Regions from separate parts of the Pedobacter sp. 01N310 genome, predicted to be linked through region 1. Evidence: riboswitches for the same ligand, from Rfam matches in the RefSeq annotation. Region 1 holds a riboswitch; the other holds the start of a gene.
The links. A riboswitch is a leader RNA that binds a small molecule or an ion and turns the genes downstream of it on or off. The one in region 1 is predicted to bind cobalamin.

Region 1 (10,512 bases):
TCTTCTATAAGTGGTTCAAGAATTTTTCCAAAAGCCATAATACCGCTCCATCGATAATCGATTTCATAATTCAATTCAGGGAGGATTACGTTTTTTAATAAATCTTCAAGTGCTAGCTGAACAGGCTCAGTTTGGCCAAATTCGGTGGTTTCTTCGGCTTTAAAATCGATATTTCTGCCGCCACCTAATAAAACTCTATTATTTATATTTCTAAAGTAATAATAACCTTTATCGTAGTGGAAGGTGCCTGCTATTTTTAGCTCTTTAATAGGTTTGGTAATTAAAACCTGGCTACGACCAGGACTAATATCAACATCGGGCAATAAGTCTTTTACAAAAGCATTGGTGGTTACAATTAGCCGTTTACTGAAAAAGCTTCCGTTTTTGGTTAGCAATTGCGTACCCTTGTTTTCTTCCTGAATTTGATCAACCGTACAATTATTAAATATGCTAACGCCGAGTTTTTGTGCATATTGAATTAAAGCAAACATCATTTTACCGCTATCAATCTGCGCTTCGTACCGGTTTTCGATTAAGGTGTTGATGCCTTTAAAACCAAAGGAAGTAATTTTCTTATTGGCAAGGCCAAAGGCCTTGGGGCCAACAACATCGTTAATGAGACGGTTATAATGTTCAATTTTGGATACACATTTGTCGGCCAGAAAAATGTCATCATTTTTAAATAATTCGTAGCCGCCTAAACATTGGTAATCAATGGTTTTATCGCCTAATAAATTGCGCAGTTTAAGCAGGCCCTTCCAGCGTTTTTCTATAAGGAGTGCCAGACCATTTAAGCCAGCACATTCTTCTTGCTCAATGAGTTCAGAAATGCTACCGAAGCATGCAAAACCCGCATTTTTGGTGCTGGCGCCTGTTGGTAAAAAGCCCTTTTCGAGTATAGCAATTTTTAAAGCCGGAGCAGTTTTTTTAAGTTGGATGGCAGCATTTAAACCCACAATTCCACTACCGATAACAATGGTATCGTAAGTAAAAAACGACTCCTTCTCCCAATATGAAAACGCTGTTTGCATAGTATAAATGTACTATTTTTTAACAGTCAAATAATATGGGAACGCTTTTTGATATATGTTAAACGAAAAACATACAGAAGAAAATGGGAGTTTATTTAATATTAATCATCCCGGTATTATTGCTGAGCATGTTTGTACAATGGCGATTTAGAAATAAGTTTTCTAAGTATGCCGAAATGCAACTTAGCTCTGGTTTATCGGGCAAAGAGGTGGCAGAAAGAATGCTACATGATAATGGGATATACGACGTGAAGGTGATGAGTACCGAAGGACAACTAACAGATCATTACAATCCATCAGATAAAACTGTTAATTTAAGTACAGATGTATATTATAGTCGAAGTGTAGCGGCGGCGGCTGTAGCGGCCCACGAATGTGGCCATGCCGTGCAACAGGCGAAATCGTATAACTGGCTTAATTTAAGAAGCAGTATGGTTCCGGTGGTAAGTATTTCATCTAATCTTTTACAATGGGTATTATTAATTGGTGTATTGTTAATAGGCTTTACCGGAAATCCAATTGTTTTGGCAATTGGTGTAGTAGGTTTAGCGCTGGTAACCATATTTAGTATCATTACCCTACCAGTCGAATTTGATGCCAGTAACCGCGCATTGGCCTGGCTAAAAAATAATAACGGTGTAATGCAAACACAAGAAGAAAATGCGCAGGCTAAAGATGCACTTTGGTGGGCAGCCATGACTTATGTGGTAGCGGCTGTTGGTGCATTAGCCAATTTATTGTATTACGCATCAATGCTTTTTGGACGAAGCAGAGATTAAAAGAGATATCTAATTATGAAAAGCACAGAGCGGCCGGGTTAATCCTGGCCGTTTTTGGTAGCCGTCACCTGTCCCGAATGTTCGGGATCTGGGTCTTTTTTGCATAGATTGATATATGTAAAGTTTAAATCAAACATAGGTTATATCTAGTTTTTGGAAAGCAGGTTTTGTGGTGCTTAGGTAAGCTCCGGTCCCGCTCCCGCTTCTGCCGATAGAAAAAATCGGCATCCCGCTCTGATCGGGTTTAGGTGGCTAGGTTAGTAATAGTATTTAGGGTTGCAGGGTGCACAAAAAATTGCAGGCATCATGCTGTTAAACCTTTAATAGTTGCAGCAAAACTGCGGTTTAAACCTGATTGACGTGAAAAGCCCACAGCGGCAGCGAGGACTTGAAACAAAAAGCAGGGCTAACATTAAAATAAAATGCTGAAATTGATTTCTACCTACATATAATTTAATAAGCTAAGTTGATAGGTTTTTAGCTTCTTCTCTCACGCGCACGTCATGCTGAACTAGAGATTTAATATTAGTAGGATTAGTTCAATTTATAAGGAGCGATTAACTGAAATTCTGGAATATCAACCTCGAATTCAGATCCATCTATATCACGTTTCATTAAGTAGGCACCTTTCATGCTGCCCATATCGGTTTTTAGATTACAGCCTGAAACATATACATGTGTTTCGCCAGGTTGAATAATGGGCTGTAAACCAACAACACCCTCACCCTCTACCTCTCTTCGGCTACTGTTCGAATCGAAAATAAACCACTGACGGCGCATTAATTGAACAGCATAATCAGAAAGATTAGAAATTTCTACGCGATAAGCGAACATATAATGCTCGTTGGCCGGATTTGAATATTCTGGCTGGTACACTGTTTCTACCGAAACCTTAACCCCGTCTGTAATAGCTGTAACCATGATGATTTACGAATGTATAAAAAAACCTTTCAAAAATCAAGCCAGTACTTTAGTGGCATCGTAGTCGGCAAATTTTTCTGCCACTTCTTCTAAAATACTGTAAATGTTGTTGATATCTGGCTCGGCCACCAAACGCATACGGTAAGGTTTAAAATCCGGTAAGCCTTTAAAATAGTTTGCATAATGGCGGCGCATTTCGAAGATTCCGGTTTTAGGGCCTTTCCATTCTAACGATTTATCTAAATGTGTTCGACAAACTTCAATGCGTTCTTCAATAGTTGGTCCGGCAAGATGTTCGCCTGTTTTAAAAAAGTGTTTTACCTCGCGGAAAATCCATGGGTAACCGATTGCGGCACGGCCGATCATAATGCCATCTATCTCATATTCCATGCGCCAGGCCGCTGCTTTTTCAGGACTATCTACATCGCCGTTACCAAAAATCGGTATTTTGATGCGTGGATTGCGTTTAATCTCCCGGATAAGTGACCAATCGGCCTCCCCTTTATATAACTGCGCTCTTGTTCTGCCGTGAATGGTAAGTGCCTGAATACCCACGTCCTGAAGCCGCTCGGCCACTTCGTAAACATTTTTGGTGTTATCATCCCAACCAAGGCGGGTTTTAACGGTAACCGGCAAATGTGAAGCTTTAACAACAGCTTCGGTCATTTTTACCATTTTATCGATATCCTGTAAAAGGCTAGAACCAGCACCTTTACACACAACGTTTTTAACCGGACAGCCATAATTAATGTCAACCAGGTCAGGTCCTGCTGCAGAGGCAATTTCTGAGGCTTCACGCATATGATCGATATCGCCACCAAAAATCTGGATGCCAATTGGCCTTTCGTATTCAAAAATATCAAGCTTTTGTCTGCTTTTTGCAGCATCGCGGATCAAACCTTCCGAAGAAATAAATTCGGTGTACATCATATCAGCCCCGTTTTTTTTGCATACATAACGGAACGGCGGATCGCTCACATCCTCCATTGGAGCCAGTAATAACGGGAACTCACCTAAATCTATATTTCCTATCTTAACAGACATTTTCTATCTTCAACGATTAATAAAACATACAAAGGTACAAATAATGAATTTTGTAACACCTAACAGAGAGGAAATCAATCCTTTCTTACAATTACTTTTACTTTTATTTTACGCAGTTACGGGCGGACTTGTATTTGGGATTCTAGCTATTATCATTGTTTTACTGATGTATGGCTTAGGAGTAGTAAGTAATTTGGACATGCTTTTAGCTGGTGATACTAAGTATATTGCTGGTTTTAAAGTGATACAAATATTAAGTTCGATCGGAACATTTATTTTACCTCCAATTGCCCTGGCCTTAACAGAAAGGAAAAAAGTAACAGAATTTTATCTTTTCAAACAACCAAAATTCTTATTAGTTGTGCTTGTTCTGGCAATTATGATACTGAGTATGCCATTTATGGAATGGACAGTGATTTGGAACCAAAAAATGGTTTTGCCTGATTTTTTACATAAGATAGAACAGTGGATGAAGGAGAAAGAAGCTATTGCAATGAAAATGACAATTCAATTGATCACTGTACGAAGTAATTTCGATTTCATTGTAAACCTCGTTATGATTGCTGTAATACCTGCAATTGGCGAAGAATTAATGTTTCGTGGAGGTGTGCAACGATCGTTAAACAGGGCTTTTGAAAACCCAGATCTAGCTATTTGGTTATCGGCCATAATTTTCAGTGCCATCCATATGCAGTTTTATGGTTTTGTGCCACGTATGTTATTGGGTGCAGGTTTTGGCTACCTGTATTATTATAGCGGAAGCATCTGGTATGCCATGCTGGCGCACTTTATAAACAACGCCTATGCGGTTTGTGCAGCTTTTTATATGCAAAAACACCATATGCCACTTGATAAAGCTGATGAACCGATCGGTTTTCCATGGTATGGCTATTTAATTAGTGCAATAATTACCATAGCTTTGTTCAAAATTTTTAAAGATAGCGCAACACGTGAGCGAAAATTGGGTTAAAGTATATACCACCAGCGATGCCTTTGCGGCCGAGGTATTAAAACAGGGATTAACAGAAGCCGGAATTCCGGCAGTAACGATAAATAAACAGCTCTCGGCATATAATATTGGCGAAATAAATGTTTTGGTGAATAAGGTAGATTTCGATAAAGCCATAGAATACATCGTTGAAAACGAAATTGAATAGTGATGATGACCTTAAACCTTACACCCTTTACCTCTTACCTTAAATGAAAACCAGGGCAATAACCGCTTTCTTTTTTACCATTGTAATGCTTGGCTCTATCCTTCTGGGGAGCTACACTTTTACCATATTTTATCTTGTTTTAAGTGTTTTGGCTTTGTTTGAATTTTACAAGCTGATTAAAAACTCTGGCATCAGGCCAAACCGAAATATCGGTTTGGCAGCTGGCTCATTAGTGTTTTTAATGGCCGCTGGCTTACATTACCTTAAATACGATGTGAAGTATTTGCTGCTTTGTATCCCGTTAATTTTCTCAGTTTTTATCACAGAGTTATACAAAAAGAACAAAATTCCATTCGCCAACATCTCGTACACTTTTGTTGGCTTTGTTTATGTAACCATTCCATTCTGTTTTTTTCATGCTCTGGGCTTTTTGAAAAACTGGAACGAATATAACTTTCATCTTCCTCTAGCATTTTTGCTAATGCTTTGGGCAAACGATACAGGCGCCTACCTTTTTGGTGTAAAATACGGGAAACGTAAATTATTTGAGCGCCACTCGCCAAAGAAAAGCTGGGAAGGATTTTTCGGAGGGATGTTCACCAGTGTTTTGGTCGCTTTTGGTTTATCATTTCTGTTTACCGAAAGTCCAGCTTGGGTTTGGATCGGTATGGCTGTGTTGATTGCAAGCTTTGGTACGTTGGGCGATTTAGTAGAATCGATGCTTAAGCGCAGTTTAGATACGAAAGATAGCGGCGGTTTGTTACCGGGGCATGGAGGTTTGTTAGATCGTTTTGATGGATTGTTATTGTCTGCTCCTGTGGTTTATGCCTATCTGTATCTGATTTTGTATTAAAATTGACTTATCTATCGTCCTCGTTTGTAACGAGAATGAATGAGATCCACATTTGTAATGTGGTTATGCTATTAGCGATACAATCGCTATTCTCGCTAATCCTCGTTACAAACGAGGACTATGTTCAGTAGTAGCTATTACAACATAATACGCTCTTTCTATCTTTTCACCGGTTTTACTTTGTATCTGCTCTAATTTTTTGAGCGTATTTTTAATGGCAAACCCCGCTTTTTCTAATAGTTCTTTTACGGATTCTACATTGTAAAGTGTAAAACCATAGGGCGTAAACGGGAGATTTTTCATGAAATTTTTATCAGCAAAACATATAGTCAAAGTGCCGTCAGGTTTTAGTGTTCGCTTAATTTCGTTGAGGTATTCACTTGGATTTGTCCAAAAGTAGATTGTATTAACCGTAAAAATTTTATCAAAACGATCATCCTCAAATGGCAATGTAATGCCATCTGTTAGTTGAAAGTGAACCTTCCCTTTTGTTATGAAATCCTGATTGATCTTTTCAGCCTCGGCAATAATGGTTGCAGAAATATCAGCACCGAAATAATGGAGGTTTTCGGCTTGCGATAATAAGTGGGCAATATGCCCGCCGTTACCATGACCGATTTCCAAAACAGTTTCATCGCTTTGAAGGTTTAATGCCTCAATTGCAGAAGTAGTCATGCCGATATTATTGGTATGCATCATTTCACCTGTTTTAATGCCGTGTTCGCCTTCAGGGCAACCCAATTGTTTGGCAATATTTTTTAAGTCTTCTTCAGAAAGTTGCTGTTCCATAATCAAATTTAAAAATTTAGGCATTATGATTTTTACATCGTTTTGGCCAAAGCTTATAAGATTATTTAATCACTTGAACTGGCTTTTTATTTTCATCAATGGCCACAAAAGTAAAATCGCCATGAACGGCCAATTCTCTTCCTTCGGCATACATCTGTTCGATATAAATTTCTACATTAACCTTTAAACTGGTATTACCAACGTGGCTTACCTTACCGATAAGCTCTACAATTGAGCCTGCCGGAATTGGTTTCTTAAAATCTATCCTGTCGCTGCTTACGGTAACCATGATCTGACGGCTAAAACGGGTTGCAGTAATAAAAGCAACTTCGTCCATTAAATGCATGGCTGTTCCGCCGAAAAGGGTGTCGTAATGATTTGTTGTATTTGGGAAAACGGCTTTAAAAATGCTGGTTTTAGAATTTTCTATTCTTTCTTCTAGGGTCATGGGTTAAATATAGGTGCTGTAAAAAGCTTTGGCAACTTTCTGGTTATTTTTAGTAGAAAATTGCCAAAGTAAAAGGCTTGCGTATGAGAAATGGATACTGGAAGTGCAAAAATAAATGTGCTTTCAGTATTTCTGGCAATGCAATTAAGTGGTGAAATAACTAAAAAGATGTCATCCTGAGTTTGATGAAGGACAGTCTTTTTAATTATTTCACGATAAGGGTCTTCGACAAGCTCAGACTGACAACAATCGAATTCTTAACTTAATAGTATTGGTTTCTCCATGGCAAAATAGAATTAATTCACCTGAAGATCTGCCGCAAGTACCGCTTCGGCTTTACGCATTTCTTTTGCGGCTTCAACCATTTCTATTAGTGCCTTTTTGGTTTCGTCCCATCCACGGGTTTTTAAACCACAATCAGGGTTTACCCAGAGTTGCCCGGAGGGAATAACAGCCTTTGCTTTTTTGAGCAACTGAACCATTTCTTCCCTCTTCGGAACCCTTGGAGAGTGAATATCGTATACACCTGGGCCAATTTCGTTTGGATATTTAAAATCGGCAAATGCGTCTAATAATTCCATTTGCGAACGTGAGGTTTCGATGGTGATTACGTCGGCATCCATATCGGCAATGTTTTGGATGATATCGTTAAATTCCGAGTAACACATGTGTGTGTGGATCTGCGTATCATCTTTCACGCCGCTCGCTGAAATTTTAAAGGCTTTAACCGCCCAGTTCAGGTAAGTTTGCCAATCAGCTTTGCGCAATGGTAAACCTTCTCTAATGGCAGGCTCATCAATCTGAATGATTTTTATCCCTGCATTTTCCAGGTCGCAAACCTCATCACGGATGGCCAATGCAATTTGGGTACAGGTTTCTGATCTTGGTTGATCATTACGTACAAATGACCATTGTAAGATGGTTACAGGACCTGTGAGCATACCTTTCATATATTTCGAAGTAAGCGACTGTGCATAGGCCGTCCATTTTACCGTCATGGGTTTCGGACGCGAAACATCACCAAAAATGATCGGTGGTTTTACACAGCGTGAACCATAACTCTGTACCCAGCCATTTTTGGAGAAAGCAAAACCATCTAGCTGCTCACCGAAGTATTCAACCATATCGTTACGCTCAAATTCGCCATGAACCAAAACATCCAGATCGATTTCTTCCTGCCAGTTTACGGCTTTTGCGGTTTCTTTCGCAATAAGATCATCATATTCTTCAACTGTAAAAGTTCCATTTTTAAGCTTTGCTCTCCAGCTTCTTACTTCTGCCGTTTGCGGAAACGACCCGATGGTTGTGGTGGCGTAACTTGGCAGATTGAGTTCCTGTTGTTTAATTTTTCTGCTCGAAAATGGACTTAAACGTTCTGCATCCTGCTCTTTTAATCCTAAAACACGTTGTTTAACTTCAGGATTGTGGATGATTTTAGAAACTTTACGGTTAGCAATCGCGATCTTATTTTCCTCAAGTTTTTGCAGGGTAGATGCAGGGCTTTCGTTGGTGATCAGTTTTTTTAAGGTAGCTACCTCTGCAATTTTTTGTTTCGCATAGGCCAGCCACTGTTTAATTTCGGCCGAAAGGTTTTGCGCATTGGTTTCATTGTCTAAATCAACCGGTGAGTGGATTAGGGAACAAGATGGGGCGATCCACACCTTATCGAAGCCCCTTTTTTCTACAGCTTGATTAATGATTGAAGCAGATTTCTCGAAATCATTTTTCCAGATGTTTCTTCCGTCTACCAAACCTAACGAAAGGATGGTATCTTCTTTTAACGAAGCTAAAACATCCGTCAATTGACCTTCAGCTCGTACCAGGTCGATATGTAAAACATTTACCGGGAGTGATGTAGTTAGCGCTAAATTATTGCCCAAGCCCTCAAAATAAGTAGCCAAAACAATTTTTAACCTGGGAAAAGCTTTTCTGATCTCTTTATAGGCATATTCGTAAGCTTTCTTGTCTTTTTCGGTAAGGTCTAAAGTCAAAAAAGGTTCATCAAACTGAACATATTCTACATCCAAAGCATCCAAGCGGGATAATATCTCGATATAAACCGGAAGGAGATTTTTGATCAGATCGATCTTTTCAAAGCCAGCTTCCTTTTCTTTTCCCAATAAAAGGTAAGAAACAGGACCGATTAAAACGGGTTTGGTGGTAATGCCCAATTGTTTTGCCTCGTAAAACTCATCGATAATTTTTGTAGAGAAAAGTTTAAAAGGCTGGTCTTTGTAAAACTCAGGAACGATATAATGGTAATTGGTATCGAACCATTTGGTCATTTCCATCGCTACCAAATCCAATCCTTCTTTTTGATAACCTCTTGCCATAGCAAAATAGAGATCAAGCTCTGAATTTCCTTTTTTCAGGATCACTTCGTTGTACCTTTTCGGGATCGCGCCAAAAGTTAAAGAATGATCGAGCACGTGATCGTAAAAAGAAAAGTCATTCGAAGGAATGATATCAATTCCGGCTTCTTTTTGAAGGTTCCAGTTTTCGTGGCGAATGTTTTTTCCCACCTGAAGTACATTTTTGTACCCAGTTTTATCTGCCCAGTAATTTTCGCAGATTTTCTTTAATTCCCTTTGGCTACCTATTCGCGGATAGCCCAGATTTTGCGTTAGCATCTCTTTTAAAGATTAAGTAAATAAATCGTTTAAAAGCCCTTAAAGCAATATTTTATAATGTTTTTTTGTTAGAAATAAAAAAGGAAAGGTTAGCGCACACACAGCCTACTCATCAGCAAAAAGCTTAAAGCAAGCATATAAAATGGTTAATTTTATGGTGTACAATCAGACCTGACCAATTACTTTATAACGCGAAAGCACCGTCAATTCAATATAGGCAGGTCTCCTGACTTATTCCCGATCTTATCGCCTTCCCATCCCGGTAAACGGCACAGTGGCATGAATGATAAGACCGTTGTCTTTTTTAACAAAAGACAGAATTTACAGTTGCGCGACAGCTCGTGATTTGCACACGATTCCCTATTAATCCCGGTTGTATTCCGGGAACCTGTATCGGTTGATGAAAAATAAAGTTAAGAACTTACATCAGGACAAATGTATGGATTAGGATTTAAAACTTGTAACAAATTTACAGCAAGCCGTTTTTGGACCTTATTCTCTACTATATTTGATTACCTAACTAAACACCCTTATTATGATAAAAATCTACTTTAAAAGGCTTTGTATTGCTTTTTTAATGGTAAATAGCTGTGCGGTGCTGGCGCAGGAAGTGCCAACGCCAAAATCGCATTTTGGTTTTGATATCGGCGACGATTATCAATTGGCCAATTATACCCAAACAGAAGCTTATTTTAAGAAACTCGCGGCAAGTTCTGACCGCATTAAACTAGTTGATATTGGCAAAACCGAAGAAGGCAGAAGTCAATATATGTTGATTGTTTCTTCACCAGAAAACCTCAAGAAATTAGCGCGTTACAAGGAAATTTCGCAACAGCTGGCGCATGCAGAAATTACACCTG
Region 2 (10,512 bases), on a different contig from region 1:
TCTTTTTCCTGTTCTACTTTGGCCACTTCGGCTTTTTTAAAGCTATCTAACCTTAAACTATCTTTAACTGCTTTAATTGCCAATTGTTTTTCGGCCTGTTGTTGTTTTAATGCTGCTTCTTCTTTTGCCTTATTATTACAAGCAAATAAAACTGAAGAACTTAATGCGATTACTACCAATATCTTTTTCATAACTCTTAATTTTTTAATATGACGCTTGTTTAGTTACCTAACCTCACTAAACAGGTTTCAATGGGATGTGTGATTTAGTTAATTACCCATACTAAAGAAAAAATGATGCCAAAATGTTTTGAAAAGAAAAATTATTCCAATAAATCTATATACCAGAAACCAGAAAGTGCTGTTGTTGAACAAGGAGAATCCTCATTAGCAGTTGTTTTACTTGGTGCGTTATAAGTCCTGAATACCTTCTCTCCGATGGTGAAAGTGATTTTGTTCTTGAAAATTGGTCCTTCAAAAGCAAAGGTATGAAACTCTCCGTTTTCGCCACATGGATCAATATCTGCAGGAAATTGCTTGATTAAATCAAGGCTGATTACTTTTCCACAAAAATTTTCGAGATTTTGCTGTGTGCAAACAATGATGGTTTTATAGTTCAGGTTTAGGAATTCTTCAATTAAATGTTTTGTATCTTTTTTCCAAAGCGGAAAAATAGCCTTAAGCCCAATTTCTGCTAATTTATTTTCACGATAATTACGTAAGTCCGCTAAAAAGATATCACCAAAAATAGAATGGGTAATACCCTCCTCCTTAAATTTAGAAAGATGATGCTTCATGGTACTGTCGTAGGTTTCCATATCTGGCATTTCGCCCAAACGGATCTGATACAGTGGAATACCAATGCTTTCGGCCTGTTTAATCAGTAAAGCTTCTCTAACGCCATGCATCGAAACACGGTTATATTTTTCGGTAACTGTTGTAATCAGGTAACGGATTTCGATAGTAGGATCTTGTAAGACATAGTGTAAGGCCAATGTACTGTCTTTACCACCGCTCCAATTAAAAATGCAAAGCTTTTTATCTGGCATTGACTAATATTTCTTTTAATTCTGTAATGCCTTCTACAGCGTTTTTCTCAATGTTGATCACGTTTTTATAACGTTTTACATCGGGTGTTCTTGGATCGATAATGTATTTGTCGACAAAGGAAGGCACAAAATCGATTAAACCTGCCGCCGGATAAACGGCCAATGAAGTTCCGATCAGTACAAACAAGTCTGCCTGTTTGCAAAGTTTAGCGGCTACCTCTATCATGGGTACAGCTTCACCAAACCAGACTACATGCGGCCGAAGTTGAGAACCCAACTCGCAAAGCTCGCCCATTTTGATTTCTGAACCAACGATTGGATAAGTTAAATCAGCTTTTCTATCTGATTGAGACTTGGTAATAACGCCATGAAGATGGGTAACTTTGGTAGAACCTGCTCTTTCATGTAAATCATCAATGTTTTGGGTAATAATTTCAACGTCGAAGTCTTTTTCCAGCTCAGCAAGCACCTGGTGAGCCAAATTGGGTTTTGCGGCTAAAACCTGTCTTCTCCTTTCATTATAAAATTCTTGTACCAATTCGGGGTTTCTCTCCCAGGCCTCGGGGGTAGCTACATCATAAACATTATAGCCCTCCCATAATCCATCAGAATCCCTAAATGTTTTTAACCCACTTTCGGCACTGATCCCTGCTCCTGTTAAAACAACTAATTTCATAAATTATGATTACACAGATTAAATGATTACACTGATTTTAGTGATTTCACAGACCGGCTGTGGCTGATGAATTTTTTGGCTATGTTTTCGTCTGCCTTAAATATCTCCGGGTGGAACATGCAGGCTAAAGCTTCTATACCTTCAACCAGCGTACCTACGCTAGGTTGGGTGAACATATCAAAATCAGCAATATAAACCTGATTGTTTTTTACTGCCTCAAGATCGATCCAGCCTGATTTTGACGTTAACAGCTCCATTTCTTCCATGCTTCGTTTCATATCAAAGCCACATGGTGCGATAATCAAAACCTCTGGGTTATATTTCAGGATTTTATCCCACTGGGTTACAATAGAGTCGCCACCAGGATTGGACAACATATCAACGCCACCGGCTGCTGCAATCTGAAAAGGAATCCAGTGTCCGCAATTGTATATCGGTTCGATCCATTCCATTAGCATAATCCTTTTTAACGGTGCACGGTTTGCCCTAAGCTGATCTAAAATATGATCCGTTTTCTTTTGCAGGCCTGCCAGATAGTTTAACGCTACCTCTTCCTTTCCTAAAGCCCTGGCAATGGTAATGGCGCAATCGAAAACATCCTGTAAGTTATTTGGCGATAAAGGTACCAGCGTTGGCTGTTTGCTAAGCTTCATTACGGCTGTTTCGGTACAAACAGTATCGATGTTGCACACCTCGCATATATCTTGTGTGAAAACCACATCGGGTGCGATGCTTTCCAACAGTGCATCATCTACCCAATACAAACTTTTGCCTTGCGCTTTTGATGCCGAAAAGATCCGGTCTATTTCGATACTCGAATAGTTTTTGCCTTCTAATATGCAACGTACAACTTTTGGTTGATCTGCAGCCTCTTTAGGGCATTCGAATGTTACGCCATGCAGGTATTCTTGCAGGCCCATATCGTAAATCATTTTAGTGGCAGCAGGTAAAAAGGAAACAACTTTCATTAGGATGTAAAAGGTAAAATGGAATTGATATTCTAAGTTAAAAAAAATCCTCTTTTGAATCGAATCAAAAGAGGATTTCTATCTTGTTTTTACTTTATTGGTGTTATGCCAAACAATGGATCTTTCTACAGCTCTTGTGTTTGCAGTTTTAATACTGGGTATTTTGCTTTTAAGATTTCAAAAGCGCCAAAAAGCAAAGCACCATAGATTATTGTTCCTTCTAAGAATCTGATCTCGAATGGAATGGCTTTAATTAAGCAATCTATAAAACCATTTAAGTTTTGCGTATACAATGGGTTTTTATACCATGAACCGATATCACTTACAATCCAATGGATGAATACAATTACGATTGTAGATAGGAATAAGCTGGCAATATTTACCTTCTTTAATAAGAAACGACCCGCTAAAACCATTAATGCAATTGCAAGGTATGTCCAAAGTTCTTGAACTAAAAACAAATCTACATACTGTTTATAGATGGTTGTATAAAGTACTAAATCGCTTAAAAACAAACTCAATAGCGGAAAAGCGAATGCTTTAAGATGATCTTTAAAATATGCTCCTCCAAATAAGGCTACTGCTCCTATTGATGAAAAATTAGCAAACTTTAATTCATCTGAGTTGAATGTTACCAGCAAACGTAAAGCCGTTATTGCCAATATCATTAACAACAAAATTAAAGTGCGTGGATTAAATTTTAAATGAGACATGCTATTTCTGGTTAATATTTAAACAAAGTTAAATTTTTATTAGCGGATATTAAAACTTACACCTGTATTAAAGTTGAAGCCCAAACTATTGTAACCAATAATTTCGCTGTATTTTTCGTTCAGAATATTTTTTGCATCAAAAAATATCTTTACACGTTTCTTTGCCAATGCATATTCGGCATAAGCATTTAACAATTTATAAGCAGGTAGATTGTCGACTGTATACGTGTTAAAATTACCATCGGTACGTTTGCCGAAATAACGGTAATTTGCACTCACATATAAATTGCTTGTTGCCTGTGCACCTGCAGTAATGCCAAATGTATGTTTTGGTCTGCGGAAAAGATAGTTAGCAACGGCATTATCAACAAAGTTGAACTCATTGCCTTCTACATAAGCGTAATAGCCATTAATGTTAAACACACTGAATTTAACTGCTGGTTCAACTTCGAAACCTTTGGTTTTCTGACTTACCTGGTTAATGTATCCGTTAGGGTAAGCATAAATAATGGCGTCAGTTAAATCGCGTTTGTAACCTGCTAAACGTAAGCTAAATTTGTCGCCAGCAAAGCTAAAATTAACGCCAGCTTCGTAATTCTTCGATTTTTCCGGCTTTAAATCCAAATTAGCACCAAACTGACCAAAAAGCATGTTTAAGGTAGGAACTTTAAATGCTGTTGAAACCGTTCCAAATAATTTTATCTCTTTAATGACATTGATGCTTGGGGTAATTGAGTAGGTATAGTTTTCGCCATATTGTTCGTGTTTATTGTAACGTCCGCCTACTTCAAGGTTAAACACACTTAAATCGTGTAAGAATAATGATCCGTAAGCGGCAAAAATGTTGGTTTCCGGTTTATTTGTTGCTGATGATAATTTCATCACACGGTTATCGATACCCACCAATAAATCGAGTTTGTTACCCAATTTTTGGTTGTAGAATAAATCCAATAGTGATACCCTTCCTTCGTTAATGCTTGGGTACTGGCTATGCGCATCGTTTCTGGTACTTTCGAAACTATAGTTTAACGTTACTTTACCAGTTGCAAATTCGTATTTGGCATTGGTACCTGCAGCAAAGTTTTTCAGGATAGAATAATTGTTTGCATCGGTAAAAGCGCCACCATCAAACTTGTAATTGCCATAATAGTAGCGTACAAATGGATTTACAGAGAAATGCTTATCCAGTTTGATTCCGAAATTCGCATTTAAGGCATCAGTTTTAAAGCCGTCTTTATCAAATACAGCTGTACTTCCCACTGGTGTTGCTGCTTCTGAAATTCCATCGGTTTTGGCGTGGGTATAGTTAATATTATACGAAAAACCTTCAACACCACCGTTTAAACCAATGGTTCCTTTGTAAGTTTCGTAACTGCCTGCACTGGCCACACCATAAATGGTATTGCCTTTTGGGCCACCTTTTTTAGTGATGATATTGATTACTCCTGCAACGGCATCAGAACCATAAATGGTAGACTGACCGCCTCTTAAAATTTCGATATGATCGATCTGATCGATAGAAATCAATCTTAAATCGAATGCACCTCCGTTTCCTGATGGATCGTTTTGCACAATACCATCGATTAAAACCACGGCATAAGCACTTCCTGCACCTCTAAAAAATACCGATTTGTTTAATCCCGGATTGCTGCTTGAACCTGCTACAATAATCCCTGCCTGCTCGCTAATAAGTTCTGGCAATGATTTTCCGTTACTGCGCTCCAATACTTCACGACTGATGATCGTAACCACTTTACCTGTCTGTGATTGTTTCTGGTCATTTTTTGTTGCAGAAATTACAACATCTTTGAGCTGCAAACTGTCTTGTGTTTGAGCATTAGCCACCTGGCTAATCATTAACTGTGCTAGCCCTAAACTGGCTACAGTTAGCATTCTTTTTTTGTTCATTTGATTGTGGTTTTGCCCACAGCCAACAGATAGAAAAGGAAATGAAAATACGAAAAACGTTAAGTATCTCAATCCTAGCTTCAATCCCCGAAAGCTATGAAATTAAATGCTGAAGGCAGGTCTTCTGACTTACTCCCGGGTTTCCGGCCTTCCCATCCCGACAAGTCGGAACAGTGGCAGATTGATTGGAAATCCGTTATAGAGCTTACAGCTGCGGGACAGTTACAGATTTACACTGTATTCCCTTTTAATTCCGGGTGTAATGCCGGAAACCAAAAGCGCTGCAAAAGTAACAAAATTAAGCAACATGTAAAATGCATGATGGAAAATGGTGGTTTTAATAGAAAAAGCTAAATTAGGAATCAAATTTTTACCCATGAGAAGAATATTAATTGTTACATTTTCATTAATAAGCCTATCTGTTATGGCGCAAAAAACCGATACTGTTTTTTTGAAGAAACTGATGGAGTCTAAGCCTGAGCTTTTTTCCGCTGTACTTCATCATCCTGATCAAAACCAGATCCAGATTCTCTATACCCAGATTAACCGTGGTGCGAAGAATAAACCCACTTTTAAAACCTTTAGCTACAATTTAGACCCACACCATTATTTTTATCCTGCCAGTACGGTTAAACTAGCCGCTGTAATTTTTGCCTTGGAAAAAGTAAACCGCTTAAAAAATACAGGCTTAACGGCTAAGAGTACCATGATTACCGATAGCGCCTATAAAGGACAAACGAAGGTTTTAACAGATACAAGTGCTAAAAATGGACTTCCATCAATAGAGCATTACGTTAAAAAGATTTTGCTTACCAGTGATAATGATGCTTTTAACCGTTTATTCGAGTTTATTGGTCGTGCCGAAATTAATGAAAAACTGAAAGCTAACGGATTATACGATAGCCGCATTTTAAATCGCCTGGCCATTGGCGATGCAGGAGAATCAGCTAAACATACCAATCCCATCAAATTTTACAATGGCGAACAATTGGTGTATGATCAGGCTGCCCGGTACGATTCAAAAGAATATGAATTAAAATTAAGCAATTTGGTAATGGGTACCGGATACATGGATAGTACCAACAAGCTGGTAAACAAACCTTTCAGTTTAGCGGGGAAAAACGCTTTCGCCATTAACGATCAACAGAAACTGATGCAGAAATTGATTTTTCCTGATGCTTTTCCGCTTAAAGAACGGTTTAACCTTACTAAAGAAGATTATAAGCTCATTTATACTTATATGAGTAAATATCCAACCGAAAGTAATTTTCCTAAATACGATCCGAAAGAATTTTGGACTACCTATGCAAAAATGTTATACTATGGACGGGAACAGGTAACTCCTGATCCAAATATCCGCATCTTCAATAAATATGGCGATAGCTATGGCTACATCATTGATAACTCATATTTCGTTGATTTTAAAAATGGAATTGAATATTTCCTAACCGCTGTTGTTCATAGTAATGAGGATGGCATATTTAACGATAATAAATACGAATACGAAACAGTTTGTTTTCCTTTTATGAAAAATCTGGGCAGAACCATTTACGAATTGGAACTAAAAAGAGCTAAAAAACAAAAGCCCGATTTAAATAAGTTTAAGATGGATTACACTTATTAAAAACCTTTCTCATCTTTTAAGGTTTATTGCGTATTAATTGTATAAAAAACTATACATTAATTAAAAAATAATATATTCGCATTTCAAAATTAAAGGATACATCTCTAATGGCTAAACTATTAATAATTGATGATGAGCGTGCGATAAGGAGTACCTTACGCGAAATTCTGGAGTACGAAAATTACGATGTTGAAGATATCGATAACGGTATTGATGGCCTCGAAATGATCAAAAAAGGAAATTTCGACCTGGTACTTTGCGATATCAAGATGAATAAGATGGATGGTATGGAAGTGCTGGAACAGGCACAGATCATCAAACCCGATTTGCCATTCATTATGATATCTGGTCATGGAACAGTTGAAACTGCCATTGAAGCCAGTAAAAAAGGAGCTTTTGATTTTATTTCGAAACCACCTGACTTAAACAGGTTATTAATTACGGTTCGTAATGGTTTAGACCGTGGAAATTTAGTTACCGAAACCAAGGTTTTAAAACGTAAAGCAAGTAAAACCCGAGAGATTTTAGGCGAATCGGAAAGTATTTCTAAAATTAAAGAAACCATAGAACGTGTGGCTCCGACCGAGGCCCGTGTATTAATTACGGGTGCAAATGGTAGTGGTAAAGAATTGGTAGCCCGTTGGTTACATGAAAAATCGAACCGTGCCGATAGCCCTCTAATTGAGGTGAACTGCGCCGCTATTCCATCAGAACTGATTGAAAGTGAATTGTTTGGCCACGAGAAAGGTTCATTTACCTCTGCTGTTAAACAACGTATTGGTAAATTTGAACTGGCTAATGGTGGTACGCTATTTTTGGATGAGATTGGCGATATGAGCCTTTCTGCCCAGGCAAAAGTTTTACGTGCCTTACAAGAGCATAAAATTTCGCGTGTAGGTGGCGAAAAGGAAATTGAAGTAAATGTTCGTGTTTTAGCGGCAACCAATAAAGATTTAATGAAAGAAATCGAAGATGGTAACTTCCGTATGGATTTATACCACCGGTTAAATGTAATCAATATCCATGTTCCACATTTAACGGAGCGTACAGATGATATTCCGGTTATTGCACAAAACTTTTTAGAGAATATATGCAGTGATTATGGGATGCCGGTTAAGAAAATAAATGATACTGGTATGGCTGCTTTAAAGGCCTTACCGTGGACAGGTAACGTGCGTGAGCTACATAACATGATTGAGCGTTTAATTATTTTGAGCGATAAGGTAATTACCGAAAATGATGTACGTGCATTCGCTAATCCAGGCGGTGGTACAAACATTGGTGCTGCAACCAGTGCACAGATTGCAGGTGCTGGCGGTTCAAGCCTTGCTTTTTCTTTCGATTCGTTCAATAATTTTCAGGATTATAAAGATCATGCAGAGCGCGAATTTATCAAATTCAAATTGGAAAAAAACAACTGGAACGTATCAAAAACGGCGGATGAGATTGATATCCAAAGAAGTCATTTGTACAGCAAAATTGAAAAGTTTGGCTTAAAAAGAGCTGAGTAAGATCATAATAAGAAGTCAAGTTTTAAAAACTTGACTTCTTTCGTTTAATGATATTTCTCCTCTATTTATGAGCCACAACTACCCCATATAATCATTCTGCCTCATCAGCAATGCCCTGTATTTATTAAAGATTGCTGTTTTAGAAACGAAACCTAAATATTGGTTCTGCGCAGTTAATACGGGTAAAATCCATACATTATCTTGCTCCATCTTCTCTAATACCATTTTCAGATCATCATTTTCGGTGACGGCGTTCGGTGCAGGTTGTACCAAATAAGAAGCTAGCAAATTTTCCTTATCAGGGTGATTAATCATTTCGTTAAATAGCTCTTCTATGTAAATGATGCCCTTAAAATCGCCCAGTTCATCTGTAACAGCACATATATTTTTACGCGATTGCATGATCTCATTCATCTTAATCGAAATCTGATCATTCATGTTTAATCGAGGATAGGTTTTCTCGATCAAATACTTTAGTTTCATCTGATTTAAAACAGTCGTATCCTTATCATCATGCGATAACAGTTCTCCTTTATCCGCTAATGCTTTTGTATAAATAGAATGTTTTTGAGCGCTGCGGTTAATGGCATAAGAAATGGCAGTGGTAATCATTAGTGGTACCATTAAGATATATCCACCCGTAATTTCGGCAATCAGGAAGATGCCAGTTAAGGGAGCATGCATAATCGAGCCCAAAGCAGCTGCCATACCTGCAACAATAAAGTTCGAAACATTTAATTGCGCCAAACCAGATAGATTTACCACATAGGCAAAGATAAACCCGATTAAACCGCCCATAATTAAACTGGGCGCAAACGTTCCGCCGTTACCACCAGCGCCCAAGGTAACCAAAGTCGCTATCGACTTCATGAAAATAGTTACTACTGTAAACAACACCACTAAAGCCGGAATGGTATTGTAATCGGAGAAAATACTATTATTGATCACTGTTTGGTAATCGCCTTTTAACAGTCCCTTTATTGTGATATAACCTTCGCCGTAAAGTGTTGGGAATAGAAAAACCAAAACTCCAAGCATTAAACCACCCACAATAACTTTGGTATAAGGATGTTTTATTTTATAGAATAAGCCTTTTACGGCATAATTGGCTTTTGTAAAATAAATGGAGAATAAGCCTATAAAACAAGCCAGTATCACATAATAAAACAATGCATTCACCTTCCATCCTTCTGTAACCAAAAAGAAAAGTTGCTGTGTATAGAATAATCTTGCTACTACTGCAGCTGTTGCAGCCGATAATAAAAGTGGGATAAACGCAGGGATGGTAAACTCTGGTAATAAAATTTCGATAGCAAATACAATCCCAGCTACTGGGCTATTAAATGCTCCTGCAATACCTGCTGCTGCGCCACAGGCCACTAGCATGGTAATTTCGCGATAAGATAAGCCAAGTAAACGGCCAAGGTTTGAGCCTATTGCCGATCCACTGGTAACAATTGGCGCTTCCAAACCTGTTGAACCACCAAAACCTACCGTAACGGCTGCGGTAATAATCTGCGAATAAATATTGTGTGCTTCTACCTTGCTCGATTTTTTCGAAATGGCATAAAGCAATGGGGTTAAACCCGTTTCGAATTTAGTTTTACGGATAAAATACTTGATGTACAAAACCGTTAAGAAAATACCGATCATCGGAAACACAAAATACAGGTAGTATTTATATTTCCAGTGCCAATCTGATTGAAGAAATTCTTCGATGTGATGCGTTAGGCTCTTTAGAGCGGCGGCGGCTAATCCTGCTAAAACCCCAACAATTACAGCGAGGATAATTAAGAAATTACGGTTTGATATTTTAGATTTTCGGTACTGATTAACCTGATCAAGGTAATTTACAAATCTGATATACATCCTATTGTTTTTTAATAGAGGGCGAATGCCCAAAAGTAACAAAAACAACAAGAGAAGCCAATTTAAAGGCTTCCTTTATGCATCAAATTTATCCAATAACTTAATTAAGGTTGCGAAATCTTTTGGGTATGGTGCATCGATCACAATATCTTTGTCATCTAATCCTTTAAAAACCAGGTGCCTGGCATGTAATGC

Region 2: linked by a shared signal. The riboswitch ahead of AC1DNH_RS03645 (TonB-dependent receptor plug domain-containing protein) and the one ahead of metE (5-methyltetrahydropteroyltriglutamate--homocysteine S-methyltransferase) in region 1 are both predicted to bind cobalamin.

Annotation. Positions count from the first base shown of each region.
Region 1 is NZ_JBFTSB010000005.1:205,666-216,177, forward strand. It holds gene AC1DNH_RS12720 (NAD(P)/FAD-dependent oxidoreductase) at 1-1,031, opposite strand, end outside; gene AC1DNH_RS12725 (zinc metallopeptidase) at 1,115-1,810, shown strand; gene apaG (Co2+/Mg2+ efflux protein ApaG) at 2,345-2,731, opposite strand; gene dusB (tRNA dihydrouridine synthase DusB) at 2,768-3,775, opposite strand; gene AC1DNH_RS12740 (lysostaphin resistance A-like protein) at 3,819-4,745, shown strand; gene AC1DNH_RS12745 (putative signal transducing protein) at 4,726-4,932, shown strand; gene AC1DNH_RS12750 (phosphatidate cytidylyltransferase) at 4,976-5,785, shown strand; gene AC1DNH_RS12755 (class I SAM-dependent methyltransferase) at 5,891-6,574, opposite strand; gene AC1DNH_RS12760 (acyl-CoA thioesterase) at 6,636-7,022, opposite strand; gene metE (5-methyltetrahydropteroyltriglutamate--homocysteine S-methyltransferase) at 7,319-9,652, opposite strand; cobalamin riboswitch at 9,852-10,059, opposite strand; gene AC1DNH_RS12770 (M14 family metallopeptidase) at 10,188-10,512, shown strand, end outside.
Region 2 is NZ_JBFTSB010000001.1:964,188-974,699, forward strand. It holds gene AC1DNH_RS03620 (YMGG-like glycine zipper-containing protein) at 1-191, opposite strand, end outside; gene AC1DNH_RS03625 (Dph6-related ATP pyrophosphatase) at 323-1,048, opposite strand; gene AC1DNH_RS03630 (SIR2 family NAD-dependent protein deacylase) at 1,038-1,724, opposite strand; gene AC1DNH_RS03635 (ABC transporter substrate-binding protein) at 1,751-2,692, opposite strand; gene AC1DNH_RS03640 (DUF6580 family putative transport protein) at 2,818-3,405, opposite strand; gene AC1DNH_RS03645 (TonB-dependent receptor plug domain-containing protein) at 3,445-5,313, opposite strand; cobalamin riboswitch at 5,411-5,605, opposite strand; gene AC1DNH_RS03650 (serine hydrolase) at 5,690-6,937, shown strand; gene AC1DNH_RS03655 (sigma-54-dependent transcriptional regulator) at 7,045-8,448, shown strand; gene AC1DNH_RS03660 (chloride channel protein) at 8,527-10,317, opposite strand; gene AC1DNH_RS03665 (RluA family pseudouridine synthase) at 10,393-10,512, opposite strand, start outside.